DNA from 3 places in the Povalibacter sp. genome. Region 3 is predicted to be linked to each of the others. Evidence: riboswitches for the same ligand, from Rfam matches in the RefSeq annotation. Region 3 holds a riboswitch; each other region holds the start of a gene.
What was found. Region 3 has a riboswitch for cyclic di-GMP ahead of V7D81_RS03170 (putative Ig domain-containing protein). Riboswitches for the same ligand answer to the same signal wherever they lie in the genome.
Positions count from the first base shown of each region.

Region 1: it holds a riboswitch for cyclic di-GMP, as region 3 does, so the genes downstream of both, V7D81_RS10530 (M23 family metallopeptidase) here and V7D81_RS03170 (putative Ig domain-containing protein) in region 3, are expected to answer to the same signal.
Region 2: it holds a riboswitch for cyclic di-GMP, as region 3 does, so the genes downstream of both, V7D81_RS14740 (pilus assembly protein PilM) here and V7D81_RS03170 (putative Ig domain-containing protein) in region 3, are expected to answer to the same signal.

Region 1 is NZ_DAINNK010000028.1:8,581-13,340, forward strand. It holds gene secA (preprotein translocase subunit SecA) at 1-968, opposite strand, end outside; gene V7D81_RS10530 (M23 family metallopeptidase) at 1,293-2,210, opposite strand; cyclic di-GMP riboswitch class I at 2,344-2,444, opposite strand; gene V7D81_RS10535 (DciA family protein) at 2,525-2,809, shown strand; gene lpxC (UDP-3-O-acyl-N-acetylglucosamine deacetylase) at 2,894-3,817, opposite strand; gene ftsZ (cell division protein FtsZ) at 4,024-4,760, opposite strand, start outside.
Region 2 is NZ_DAINNK010000047.1:10,070-14,829, forward strand. It holds gene V7D81_RS14735 (penicillin-binding protein 1A) at 1-1,417, opposite strand, end outside; cyclic di-GMP riboswitch class I at 1,477-1,579, shown strand; gene V7D81_RS14740 (pilus assembly protein PilM) at 1,883-2,944, shown strand; gene V7D81_RS14745 (PilN domain-containing protein) at 2,946-3,527, shown strand; gene V7D81_RS14750 (type 4a pilus biogenesis protein PilO) at 3,527-4,183, shown strand; gene V7D81_RS14755 (pilus assembly protein PilP) at 4,214-4,720, shown strand; gene pilQ (type IV pilus secretin PilQ) at 4,741-4,760, shown strand, end outside.
Region 3 is NZ_DAINNK010000005.1:58,739-63,498, forward strand. It holds gene V7D81_RS03165 (putative Ig domain-containing protein) at 1-1,251, shown strand, start outside; cyclic di-GMP riboswitch class I at 1,442-1,529, shown strand; cyclic di-GMP riboswitch class I at 1,684-1,768, shown strand; gene V7D81_RS03170 (putative Ig domain-containing protein) at 1,955-3,790, shown strand; gene V7D81_RS03175 (NTP/NDP exchange transporter) at 3,957-4,760, shown strand, end outside.

The DNA.
Region 1 (4,760 bases), on a different contig from region 3:
CGCACGATGTACTCGACATCGCGGTGATACAACGCGTGCGCGCGCAGCGCTGCGTTCAGGTGATGCATCAGGCGGATGTTCGATGCGTCGTAGAGACTCTGGTCGGGGCTCAGCAGGCCCGCTTCGGTGATGAGTTCCTCGGCGTGTTCGTGACCGGTATCCGAGAGGTGCACCTGGCGGGACTTCTCATCCGCCCAGTAGTCGCCCTCGCCTTCTTCGGACTCCTGGCGCTTGAGCCGCGGCACCAGCTTGTTGATGGCGACGTACAGCTCGGTGCTTTCTTCGGCGGGGCCGGAAATGATCAGCGGCGTGCGCGCCTCGTCGATCAGGATCGAGTCCACTTCGTCGACGATGGCAAAGGCGAGTCCGCGCTGCGTACGGTCTTCGAGACGGAACGCGAGGTTGTCGCGCAGGTAGTCGAAACCGAATTCGTTGTTGGTGCCGTAGGTGATGTCGCACGCATAGGCGGCGCGCTTTTCTTCCGACGACTGGCCGCTCCTGATGACGCCGACCGTGAGTCCGAGGAATTCGTAGACCGGGCGCATCCACTCGGCGTCGCGCGAGGCCAGGTATTCGTTCACGGTGACCACGTGCACGCCCTTCGCGGGCAGCGCATTCAGATAGGCCGGCAGGGTCGCGACCAGCGTCTTGCCTTCGCCAGTGCGCATTTCGGCGATCTTGCCGTCGTTGAGCGCCATGCCGCCGATGAGCTGCACGTCGAAGTGGCGCATGCCGAGCGTGCGGCGCGCGGCTTCACGCACTGCCGCAAAGGCTTCCGGAAGGATGTCGTGGACGGTCGCCCCGTCGGCGAGGCGCTTGCGGAATTCCTCGGTCTTGGCGCGCAGCGCCTCGTCGCTCAGTGCCTGGAACGCGGGTTCCTGGGCATTGGTCCGGCTGACGGCCCTGGAATATCCATTAACGAGCCGCTGATTGCGGCTGCCGAACAGTTGGCTGAGCCAATTCGCCACGAGAGAGAGCTCCGAGGTGGGCCAAAAGAAAGGACGCGATTGTACACGCCACCCTGCGACCCCATGCCGTCGGGTTTTTTTGATGGACGTGCGCGGCCTTGGGACCGACAGGCCGAGTTCGGGGCGGGGCGTGCGAAAACAAGGCCGAGGGCGGCGGGCCTTGTTTTTCTAGCTGTGGGGCCGGCTTCAGCCGGCCTTTGGATGTCAGGCTAAAGCCTGACCTACAGCCAGAGGCCGGCTGAAGCCGGCCCCACAGGCAGAGTCGGAAGTCGGTGCTGGAATTAAGACGCCGTCATCATCCGGGACTGCCGCCCCGGCCTGCAGCTACTGCCGCACGAAGCTCATCGGGTCGATGGCCCGGCCGTTCTTGAGTACTTCGAAATGCAGGTGGGGCCCGGTGGAACGGCCTGTCGAGCCGATCAGGGCGATGGCCTGGCCCTTCTGCACCGTGTCGCCCGGCGTCACCAGCGTGCGTTGGTTGTGCGCATAGCGCGTCACGTAGCCATTGCCGTGGTTGATCTCCACGGTCTTGCCGTAGCCGAAACGGTCCTTCGAGTAGGTCACGACGCCGGCAGCGACGGCGACGACCTGCGAGCCCGCAGGCCCCGCGAAGTCGATGCCCTTGTGGTAGACGGTGCGGCCGTTGAACGGGTCCGTGCGCTGGCCGAAGTAGGAGGAAATCCAGCCCTGCATGACGGGGCGTCCGCCCGGAACGATCTGCCGGCTGAGATTGCGGGTGGAAATGAGGCTTTCCAGTACGCTGAGCTGGCGCTCGCGATCCTTGATCTGGCGGCTCAGGGTATCGAGCATCGAAGAAATGTCCGGTGCCGCAACCAGCGCGCTCTCGGCCAGAGCCTCGGGTCCGCCGACGGCGGGCACGCGGTCGAAATCGAACTCGCCCTTGTCGAGGTGCGCCATCTCCGTCAGGCGGCGGCCCAGCGCATCGAGGCGGATCACGTGGGCATTCATCTGGCCGACGCGGCCGGCCAGCGCATCGAGACGGTTCTGCAATTCCTGCCTGGCGTCGACGACCTGCTGGCGCTGCTCTTCGAGCCGGCGGCCCCAGTCGGCGACCTGGGCGGTAGGAGCGAAAACGTTGCTGCGTCCGAGCTGGACCCCGGCGAAGAGCACGCCGGCAAGGATGGTCACGATCAGACCGATGGTCACCGTCGCAGCCAGCGGGCGGCCGAGCTCGATCTGGCGAGCGCGCCCCAGGCGTTTGGAAAAGACGATGACGTTCATTCGATCATGCCTCGCGTCCTCAAAAAATCTGGCGCGACAAAAACGTCCTGCCGGCGCAGCCGCATCGAGAAAGCTGCACCAACGGCATATCCAGAGAGGTGTGGACGTAGAACCGATGATTCGAGTTGTACATCCTGGCAACCCCGCTATCGTGACCGTCCTGCCTTCGAAGGCAGCGCCCTTAGACCGGTGGCTTTGCGTCCCCGCCTTTCAGCGGGTTTGCCCTTAACAGCGGTCGGGAATATGCAGAATCCGCAACCCAAAGATCAAGCAGTCAGCCCTCACATTGCACATTTCAGCTTATGTCTGAACCCATGAAGCCCATTTCGACTGGGTTGGGCCCGCTGCTCGCGCAGCTGGAGCGTCGCGCCCGGGAGACGCTCGATTTGACGGATCGGGTGCGGGCCGCGCTCGATGGCGACGAGAAAGCCCACGTCGTTTCAGCGAGTTACCGCGAGGGGACGCTGGTCATCGTGGCGGATTCCGCGGCCTGGGGGTCGCGGATCCACTATCTGCAGGAAACCCTGGCAGAACGGCTGCGGGCGCAGGGTGAGACGCAGTTCACGAAAGTGCAGGTGAAGGTGGGGAAGCCGGGGTGAGGCGGGGATTTTCTTCGTCTTGCTCTTACTGTGGGGCCGGCTTCAGCCGGCCTCTTAAATTAAGAAGTCAGGCTGAAGCCTGACCTACAGGGCGCCGGCGGACACCGCCGTCGCCGGCATATAAGAGATGGGCGCCTGCTCATCGCCTTCGAAGGTCGCCTCCTCCCACGCATCCGGCGTCGCAATCAGCTTGCGCAGCAACCGGTTGTTCAGCGCGTGACCGGACTTGAAGCCGCTGAACTCGCCGAGGATGCCCTTGCCGAGCAGGTACAGATCGCCGATCGCATCGAGGATCTTGTGCTTCACGAACTCGTCTTCGTAGCGCAGGCCTTCCTCATTCATTACGCCCGCGTCACCAATCACGATGGCATTCTCCATCGAGCCGCCGAGCGCGAGATTCTTCGAACGCATGTATTCGAGATCGCGCATGAAGCCGAACGTCCGTGCGCGACTGATCTCGCGCAGGAAGGAGGTGCTGGAGAAATCCATGCTCGCGATCTGGTCGCGCTTCTTGAAGATCGGATGATTGAATTCGATCTCGAAATTGACCTTGAAGCCGTTGTACGGCGTGAAGCGGGCCCACTTGTCGCCCTCTTCCACCTGGATGGGTTTGAGGATGCGTGCGAAACGCTTCGGTGCGGACTGCTCTTCCACACCCGCCGACTGCAGCAGGAACACGAACGGTCCGGCGCTGCCGTCCATGATCGGTACTTCCTCGGCCGACAGTTCTACATAGGCATTGTCGATGCCCAGGCCGGCGAAGGCGGACATCAGATGTTCGATGGTGCAGACCCGCGACTCACCTTTAATAAGAGTGGTGCCGAGCGTGGTCTCACCGACGTTCTCGGCGTACGCGGGCACGTCGATGGTCCGGTCGAGATCGGTACGACGGAACACCACGCCGGTATCCGGCGGCGCCGGCTTCACCACCATCAGCACCTTCTTGCCGGAATGCAGACCGACACCGGTGGCGCGGATGGAGTTCTTGATGGTGCGTTGGCGAAGCATGGGAGGCTCTAGGTGCGGGGCCCGAGCTGGCCGGAGGATCGCGGCGCTGAAGGAAATCGGTACATGAAACCTCGAAAAGCGGCGGCACCGTAGCACCGCATGCCGGACCCCACAAGCCTCTGACTTGTGGGGTCGACACGCGGTCACTTCAACGTCGGGCAAGGGGACGCTTTGCCCGACCGCCAGGTTCCCTGACCTGGACGACTTCAGTCCGCCTGACGCCGCAGGAATGCCGGAATATCCAGCATCGCGGTGTCATCGGAATTGAGGCCATCCCCGACCGCACGACGCGGTGCAACGGAATCGCGGCCGTAGTCCCGACCACTGTCGCGCTGCTGACGGATGTACGTCGGCACGTGCAGATCATCGAGCGTCGGCACGCGACCGGCGCGGCCGCCGGCAATCGCCGTCATCTGCTTGCGCGCGTCCGGCTGCGGCATCTGCTCGGCCACCGGGCGACCGATGCCGGTCGCAACGACCGTCACGCGGATGTCTTCGCTCATCTCCGGATCGATCACGCAGCCGACCACCACGTTCGCATCCTCCGACGCGTACTGCTTCACCGTATCGCCGACGACGCTGAACTCGCTGGTGCGCAGGTCCATGCCGGCCGTGACGTTGATCAGCAGGCCGTGAGCGCCGTGCAGATTGACGTCTTCGAGCAGCGGGCTGGAGACGGCGGCTTCGGCCGCTTCACGCGCGCGGTTCTCGCCGCGTGCCGAACCCGAACCCATCATCGCCATGCCGGTTTCCGCCATCACGGTGCGCACGTCGGCGAAGTCGACGTTGATCATGCCGGGCTTGGTGATCAGTTCAGCGATGCCCTGCACCGCGCCCTGCAGCACTTGGTTCGCCGCCTTGAAGGCGTCGAGCAGCGTGACATCGCCGCCGAGCACCGTGAGCAGCTTCTGGTTCGGAATCGTGATCAGCGAGTCGACGTGAC
Region 2 (4,760 bases), on a different contig from region 3:
GCTTGAACGCCGAACCCGGTTGACGCTTCGCCTGGACGGCGCGATTGAAATTGCTGGCGAAGTAATCGAAACCGCCGACCAGCGCCGTGATCGCGCCGTCCTGCGGATCCATCGCCACGAACGCGCCCTGGGCTTCCGGCACCTGCACCATGCGCCAGTTGCCGGAACGTTCCTGCGCGACGTACACGACATCGCCCACGGAGAGGATGTCCGCGGCGCGCTGCAACGGCGGTCCGACGCTGCCGTCCGCGAGCGGCGCCCGCGCCCAGCTCAGTCCGCTCCAGGGCAGATTGATGCGTCCGTGAACTTTCGACCAGGCGACGGCGCTGCGGTCTTCGACGGCACGAATGAGCGCAGGCTCGAGTCCGCCGCGCAGCGGAAACTCATAGAGCAGTCGCGACCAGTCGGACTCCGATGACTGCGCCGGTACCGTGACCCGGCTAACCGGGCCCCGATAGCCGTGGCGCGAATCGTATTCGACCAGCGCGGCGCGCACGGCACGTACGGCTGCGGATTGCAGGCGACTGTCGAGTGTCGTGATCGCTTCGTAGCCCGCGGTGTAGGCGTCGGTGCCCAGGCGGTTGTAGAGATCGGCGCGCACCATCTCCGCGATGTACGGCGCGTCGACTTCCACGGCGGGTCCGTGCAAGCGCGATTCGACCTGCGAGTTGTCGGCGGCGCGCTGTTCGTCCGCGGTGATGAAGTTCTTCTCGCGCATGCGTCGCAGCACGTAGCTGCGGCGATGCTTGGCGAGTTCGGGATTCGCAACCGGATTGTCGCGCGAGGGCAGGCGGAACGTGCCTGCGATCAACGCCAGCTCCGGCAACGACAGCTGATCGATGGTCTTGCCGAAATACACCTCGGACGCTGCGCCGACGCCGTAGGCGCGCTGGCCGAGAAACATCTTGTTCATGTACAGCGTCAGGATTTCCTGCTTGCTGAACTGCTGTTCGATGCGCAGCGTGAGAAAGATTTCCTGCAATTTGCGGCGATAGCTTTTCTCGGGACTGAGAAAGATGCCGCGCGTGAGCTGCATGGTGATGGTGCTGCCGCCTTCGCCCTTTTCGCCCGACATCAGGTGACGCACGATCGCGCGCGCCAGTCCTGGATAGTCCACGCCGCTGTGCTGGAAGAAGCGATCGTCTTCGGCGGCCAGCACGGCATTGACGAGCTGCTTCGGCAGCGCTTCGAACGAAAGCGGAATGCGCCGCTGTTCGCCGAACTGCGCGATCAGCTTGCCGTCGCGGCTGTAAACGCGCAGCGGCACCTGCAGACGGATGTCGCGAATCGCTGCGACGTCCGGCAAGGCCGGCTCCAGATATTGATAGGCACCACAGAGCCCGAGCGTGAGACCGCCGATGAGCACGACGATCGTTGCCAGGGCGAAACGCAACCAGGCCGGAAGGTAATGTCGCATCACAACAAATGAACCTAAGTCCTTGCTTTAAAAAATGCCGGTATGCAATAGTAGCCGCGAATTTACGTGGGCAAACTCATCGAAAGGTGAGGACGCAAAGCTTCCGGTCTACGGGTGGATCCTCCTGAAGGAGGGGATGTCCAGGACAGCGGGGTCGCCGGCGGAATGATAGGGGCATCGAAAAAACGCTGTCCTGTCGTGACCTGCCGTACGCATGAGGTCACTGGCCGATCCATGCGCACTCCAAGTCATTGATCCGGCAATTGCGTTCTCCCACAGCCCAATAATTGACTTAACAAAGGCTGAGCTGGAGCGACGCGGCACGCCGGTTTCCGAAATCGCCTCGATGGTATTTCGTGAGACTCCTCACATTCAACTTAACAAGCAGCTGTATATATTTGCGCCTCGTATTTAGTGCTGATCTCAGATAATCCCCTAAGTATCTGACGAACAAAGGGAAATAGCGTGCTTTTTTCAGCCAAATCCCGACCGGTGCTGGGACTGGATATCACCACCTCGTCGGTCAAGCTGATCGAGATCAGCATGAGCGGCGGCCAGTATCGGGTGGAATCCTATGCCGCCGAGCCGACGCCGCCGAACTCCATCAATGAGAAAGCCATCGTCGACGCCAATGCCGTCGGCGACGCCATCAAGCGTGCCGTGAAGCGTTCGGGCGCGCGCGCCAAGGACGCAGCCGTCGCCATCAGCGGCGACGCGGCCATCACCAAGGTCATCCAGATGCCTCGCACCCTGAGCGAGAACGAACTGGAAGGCCAGGTGGAAATGCAGGCCGACCAGTACATCCCGTTCCCCATGGAGGAAGTGAGCTTCGACTACGAAGTCATCGGCCCCTCCGAAAAAGATCCCGAAATGCTCGATGTGCTGCTCGTGGCGACCCGCAGCGAAAACGTCGAACAGCGCGTGGCCGCCTGTGCGGCGGCGGGTCTGACGGCCCGCATCGTCGACGTCGAAGCCTTCGCGCTCGAAAATGCCTGCCGGCTGCTGACGCACCAGATGCCCGATGGCGGTCTCGGTCGCGTGCTGGCAGTCGTCGACTTCGGCGCCAGCAGCACCACCTTCAGCGTGCTGCGCGATCTCAAGGTCATCTACACGCGCGACTTCGCCTTCGGCGGCCAGCAGCTCACGGAAGAAGTGATGCGCACCTACGGCCTCAGCATGGAAGAAGCCGGTCGCGCCAAGAAAGAAGGCGGACTGCCCGGCAACTACGAAACCGAAGTGCTCGGTCCGTTCATCGACGACATGTGCCAGCAGGTCAGCCGCTCGCTGCAGTTCTTCCTGGCGTCCGGCGCCGGTCGCGAACAGCCCGAGCAGATCCTGATCTGCGGCGGCTGCGCCAACATCCCGGGCGCCGCCGAAATGATTCAGAGCCGCGTGGGCATCGAAGCCCTGCGCGGCGATCCGCTGGGCCAGATGAAGGTCAGTCAGAAGGCCAAGGCCCAGTCGGTGAAAAAGGATGCGACTGCCTTGCTGACGGCGTGCGGTCTGGCGTTACGGAGTTTCGACTGATATGCCAAGAATCAATCTCGTCCCGTGGCGCGAAGCCGAGCGCAAGCAGAAGCGCCAGGAATTCGGCGTCGGTGCCGTTGGCGCACTCGTGCTGGCCGGCGCCATCGCGTTTGCAGTGAATCTGCAGATGAGTTCAGCGATCGGCGCACAGAACGAACGCAACCAGTATCTGAAGGATGAAACCGCGAAGCTCGACAAGCAGATCGCCGAGATCCTGGAACTGGACCAGGAGAAGCAGCGCCTCGTCGCGCGCATGCAGGTGATCGAGCAGCTCGAGCGCAGTCGCGCCGAGGTCGTGCATCTGTTCGATCAGCTGGTGCGTACGCTGCCGGACGGTATCTATCTCACCTCGATCAAACAAACCGATCGCAAGGTGCAACTCAGAGGTATTGCCCAGTCCAGTTCGCGCGTCTCGAACTACATGCGCAACATCGATGCCTCCGAATGGATGGCCGATCCGTCGCTGGACATTCTCGAAACGAAAGGTGGCACTGCAACAGGTTCGGATTTCACGCTGAACGCGACGCAGGAAAATCCGAATCTGAAGGCGGCCGCGGGCGGAGCCGCACAGGGAGCCCACTGATGAGCAATCTCCTGGAAGATCTTCGCAATCTCGATCCGAACGATGTCGGTCGCTGGCCCGCGGCTTTCCGCTTCGGCGCCATCGGACTGATCTTCGTGATCGGCGCCTGCGCAATGGTGTACTTCCTGGCCTGGAAGCCCAACAAGCCGGATCTCGACGCGGCGCGCGCCGAGGAAATCTCGCTGCTGGAAACCTTCACCACCAAGGCGCGCAAGGCGGCCAATCTCGATGCCTACAAGGCGCAGCTGCAGGAAATCGAACGGTCCTTCGGCGCTATGCTGCGCAAGCTGCCGAACAAGACCGAAGTGCCCAACCTGCTGACCGACATCTCGCAGCAGGGCGCAGGCGCCGGTCTCGACCAGAAGCTGTTCCAGCCGAACGCCCAGGTAAACAAGGATTTCTACGCCGAACTGCCCATCAAGATGCGGCTGACCGGCAGCTTCCATTCGATCGGCGCATTCGTCAGCGGCATCGCGGCATTGCCGCGCATCGTGACGCTGCACGATGTCGAGATCACGCCCCTGTCCAAGGATGCGCGCGGCGGTGTCGATCAGCTGCAGCTGGATGTGGTTGCAAAGACTTACCGCTACCTGGACGACGACGAGCAGACCGCAGCGCAGCCCCGCGCGAATCAGCGCCCGCGTCCGAACGGTTAACGATCAAGGAACCAAGGCGTCACCCATCCCATGATCCAGAGCAAGCTACCCATCGCCGCGCTGGTCCTGCTGTGTCTGAGCGGATGCTCGGGCGGCATGGACGAGTTGCAGCAGAAAGTCGCCGAGATCAAGAGCCGGCCAGGCGAACGCATCGAGCCGCTGCCCGAGATCAAGCCGTACGAAACCTATGCCTACAACGCGAGCAGCCTGCGTTCGCCGTTCGTGCAGAGCGCGCCTTCGGGCAGCGACGTCGCGAACGCGATCCGCCCGGATTCGAAGCGTCCGCGCGAGTTCCTCGAACAGTTCCCCATCGACAGCATGAAGATGGTCGGCACGCTCGCCCTGCAGGGCAAGAACTATGGCTTGGTGCAGGGCAAGGACGGTCTGGTCCACCGCGTGCTTCCCGGCAGCTACGTGGGACAGAACGACGGGCGCGTCATCAGCATCACGCCCACCAGAATCTCAGTGATTGAAATCGTGCCCGACGGCGTCGGCGGGTACATCGAGCGGCCGGCTGCGCTGGCGCTTACCGAATGAGTCTCAGGGAGAAACCAAGAATGTCGTCGTCATTTTCGAT
Region 3 (4,760 bases):
ATCCGCAACCAGCCCTCGTGGGCGAGCTTCAATCGCAAGACCGGCAGGCTCAGCGGCACGCCGAACAGGACCGGCACCTTCGCGAACATCAACATCTACGCCTGGGACGGCAAGTACGGCACCGACCTGCCGCGCTTCACCATCACGGTGACGGCCGCCAACCGCAGCCCCACGCTCTCGGGCACGCCGCCGACCACCGCCACCGTCGGGACGAACTACAGCTTCCGGCCGACCGCCAGCGATCCCGACGGCGACGCGCTCGGTTTCAGCATCAGCAACAAGCCTGCCTGGGCGAGCTTCAGCGCCTCGAACGGTGCGCTCACCGGCAGGCCGACCGCCGCAGGAAAGCATTCGAACATCGTCATCCGGGTCAGCGACGGCAAGGTGACGACGTCGTTGCCGGCCTTTGCGATCACGGTGAACGCCGCCGCCGTCAACCGCGCGCCGACGATCAGCGGCACGCCGACGACGAGCGTGAACGTGGGCAGCGCCTACAGCTTCCGTCCGACGGCCGCCGATGCCGACGGCGACGCGCTCGGTTTCAGCATCAGCAACAAGCCGGCCTGGGCGAGTTTCAGCACCTCGACCGGTGCGCTCACGGGCACGCCGACGGCGGCGGCAACGCATTCGGACATCGTCATCCGGGTCAGCGACGGCAAGGTGACGACGTCGCTGCCGGCCTTTGCAATCACGGTGAACGCCGCCGCCGTCAACCGCGCGCCGACGATCAGCGGCACGCCGACGACGAGCGTGAACGTGGGCAGCGCCTACAGCTTCCGTCCGACGGCCGCCGATGCCGACGGCGATACGCTCACCTTCAGCATCAGCAACAAGCCGGCCTGGGCCGCCTTCAGCACCTCGAACGGCCAGCTTTCCGGCACGCCATCGGCGAGCGATGCGGGCAGCTACGCGAACATCGTCATCAGTGTCGGCGACGGCAAGGCATCGACTGCATTGCCTGCGTTCTCGATCGCCGTGAATCAGGCAGCGACCAAAAGCGCGACGCTGTCGTGGGCGGCGCCGACCCAGAACACCGATGGCACGACGCTCACGAATCTCGCCGGCTTCCGCATCTATTACGGCACGTCCGCGAGCGCGCTGAACCAGACGATCCAGGTGGCCAATCCGAGCGTGTCGACCTACGTGCTCGATGGACTGACGCCGACGACGTACTACTTCGCGGTGCGTGCGTACACGAGTGCAGGAACGGAGAGCGCGAATTCGAACGTCGCGAGCAAGACGCTGCAGTGATGCGCGGAAAATTGCCGTCGTGTTACGAAGCGCGAACCCGACGGATGCAGTGCGATGCGCGAGTGCGCACGCATTGCATAAGCGAGCGCCTTATGTTTTCTGACGTTCTTATGTGAAGCTCGAAATCACTTGAGCTGTCTGTAGCCAACGACAATTGCAAAGGTGTTTTTACTGGGGTCTACTCGACCACGCTTCACAAGGGCAAACCCGCTGCAAGGCGGGGACGCAAAGCCTCCGGTCCGGTGAGCGCAAGGGCGCAGGATAGCGGGGTTGCCGGCCAGAGGACTGTTCGTTCCTCCGTCGTCATACCCGAACGCTTCCCTTCCTTGATGCCACTCGCTGCAGGTTTGCTCCGGTGAACCGATCGTCGCGATGCGTGCCATGTCAGGCGCGAATCGCAACGCTCGTGAAATAACGGCGAAAAAGTTCAGGAGTTGAAAAGGGCAAACCCGTCGAAAGGCGGGGACGCAAAGCCTCCGGTCCGACGCGCACTGCGCGGGATAGCGGGGTTGCCAGCAAAGAATCTGCGACTGCATCGGATGCCGATGGATTTGCAGATTCGGGCCGTCGATCCGTGACGCACCAGCGTCAGCGCACACATCGACGTCAGCGTCATTGCCTTGGCCGATCGTCCGCAACGTTCGCGATTCGCTGTCGCGACGTGCTGAAGCAGGTGCAAGCAATGAAAACGAGTTTCGGGAGCATGATGATTCGACGGCTGGTCAGGGCGAGCATCGTTCTGTGCGCGGTTGCGACGCTCGCAGCCTGCGGCGGCGAAGGCGACGACGCCGTGGCCGCTGCTCCGCCGACGTCGCCCACGTCGCCGACCACGCCGACGCCTCCTCCCACGGCGAACCATGCGCCCGAGATCACCGGCACGCCGGCGGCTGCGATCGAAGCCGGGCAGGACTACTCGTTCACGCCGACGGCGAGCGACGCCGACAACGACTTCCTCGAGTTCTCGGTGACCAACAAGCCGACGTGGGCGACCTTCAGCGTCGACACCGGCGCATTGACCGGTTCGCCGCAGGATGCAGACGTCGGCGAAACCCAGGACATCACCATCACGGTGACTGACGGACGCGATCAGCGCTCCATCGGTCCGTTCCGTATCGTCATCCGTTCGCGCAGCGCCCCGCCGCCGGCCGCCAACAATGCGCCGACGATCAGCGGTACGCCCACGGCTTCAGTCGATGTCGGAGCCGCCTACAGCTTCCAGCCGAGCGCCGCGGACGCCGACGGCGACGCGCTGCGGTTCTCGATCTCGAACCGTCCCTCGTGGGCGAGCTTCAGCACCTCCTCGGGCACGCTGAGCGGCACGCCCGCGGCGGCCAACGTCGGCAACTTCTCCAACATCGTGATCAGCGTGAGCGACGGCGTCGCGACCACGGCGCTGCCCGCGTTCGCGATCAGCGTGAAAGGACCGGACAACAGCGCGCCTGCGATCGGCGGCACGCCGATGACCTCGGTGCAGGCGGGCCAGGCCTACTCGTTCCAGCCGACGGCCACCGATGCCAACGGCGATGCGCTGACCTGGAGCATCCAGAACAAGCCGTCGTGGGCGAGCTTCAGCGCGTCCACCGGCCGCCTGACCGGCACGCCGGCGGCGTCCAACGTCGGTTCGTTCGCCAACATCATCATCAGCGTCAGCGACGGCAAGGTCTCGACCGCGCTGACGGCGTTCACGATCACCGTGCAGGCGGCCGCCAATCGCGCGCCGACGATCAGCGGTACGCCGGGCACGAGTGCGACGGTCGGCACGGCCTATTCGTTCACGCCGACGGCAGCCGATGCCGACGCCAGCGACACGCTCGGCTTCAGCATCCAGAACAAGCCGACCTGGGCGAACTTCACCGCGTCGACCGGCCGGCTGAGCGGCACGCCGACGGCGGCCGGTACGTTCGGCAACATCATCATCAGCGTCAGCGATGGCAAGGCGTCGGCCTCGCTCGCGGCGTTCACCATCACGGTGAGCGGCGGCAGCACCACCCCGCCGCCCGGCAATGCCGCGCCGACCCTTTCCGGCACGCCGGCGACTTCCGTGACCGTGGGCGCCAGCTACAGCTTCCAGCCGACGGCGAATGATCCGGAAGGCGCGACGCTCGCGTTCAGCATCAGCAACAAGCCGGGCTGGGCGACGTTCAGCACGACCACCGGCCGACTCTCGGGCACGCCGAGCGCGACCGGCACGACCTCGAACATCGTCATCGGGGTCAGCGACGGCACCCATTCCGTGTCGCTGCCTGCCTTCAGCATCGCCGTGAATGCGGCACCGGCCACGGGCAGTGCGACGCTGTCGTGGGTCGCACCGACCCAGAACACCGATGGCACCGCGCTGACCAATCTCGCCGGCTATCGCATCGTCTATGGCACGAGTTCCTCGGCGCTCAACCAGACGATCACGATTTCGAACCCGAGCGTGACGAGCTACGTGGTCGACGGTCTGGCCTCGGGCACCTGGTACTTCGCCGTGAAGGCCTACACGGGGTCGGGTGGCGAGAGCTCGCAATCGAACGTCGCCAGCAAGACGATTCCTTAGAAGTTCGACGGGAGCCCGGTGCAGCCGGGCTCCCGCATCGGCCGCTCGTCGCAGCCCGCCACCGCTGACCGCATCGTAACTGCGACGGTCGGCATCCTCCGTTTAGAATCCCCGCGCCGCGCCTGCCATGGTGCGCGATCGATCCATGAGACGGCGAGGGCATTCGATGACCACGACTTCTTCAGGTTCCCTGCTCGGCAATCTGCTGGGACGGCTGGCACCCGTGGAGCCTCGCGAAGTGCGCGCCGTCGTGGCGGCATTCGGTCTGTTCTTCTTCATGTGGGCCGGCTACTTCGCCGTGCGTCCGTTGCGCGAGACGATCGGCACCCTCATCGGCCGCGACCAGGTGGCCGACCTGTGGATGGTGACCTGGGCCGCCTCGCTGCTGATCATCCCGCTGTACGGGATCATTGTGGCCCGCGTCCGGCGCAGCGTGTTTCTTCCCGCCATGTACGGCGTCGTCGCCGTCGTGCTCGGCCTGATCGGCGTGGCCCTGCAGGGCGATCAGATCAATCCGGCGGTCGGCAAGTTCTTCTACGTCTTCATCAGCGTGGTCAACCTGTTCCTGCTGTCGATCTTCTGGAGCTTCCTGCTCGAGCTGTTCGACAGCGGTCAGAGCAAGCGGCTGTTCGGCGTGATCGCTGCCGGCGGCAGCGCCGGTGCGCTCGTCGGGCCGCTGGTGTCCGACTTCAGCGTCGCCTCGATTGGCAACAACGGCCTGCTGTTTCTCGGCGCGGCGCTGTTCGTCGCCGCCATCGTCTGCCAGCGCCTGCTGCTCAACATCTGGCGCGACCGCACCGAGTCGGTGGAGGAGGATCGTCCGCTCGGCGGCAACATGTTCGCGGGCGTGACGCTGATCCTGAAGTCGCCCTACATCCTCGGCATCGCCTGTTTCGTGGTGTTCATCTCGGCCGTGAATACGCTGCTGTACTTCGAGCAGCTGCGCCTGGTGGAAGTGAACTATCCGGAG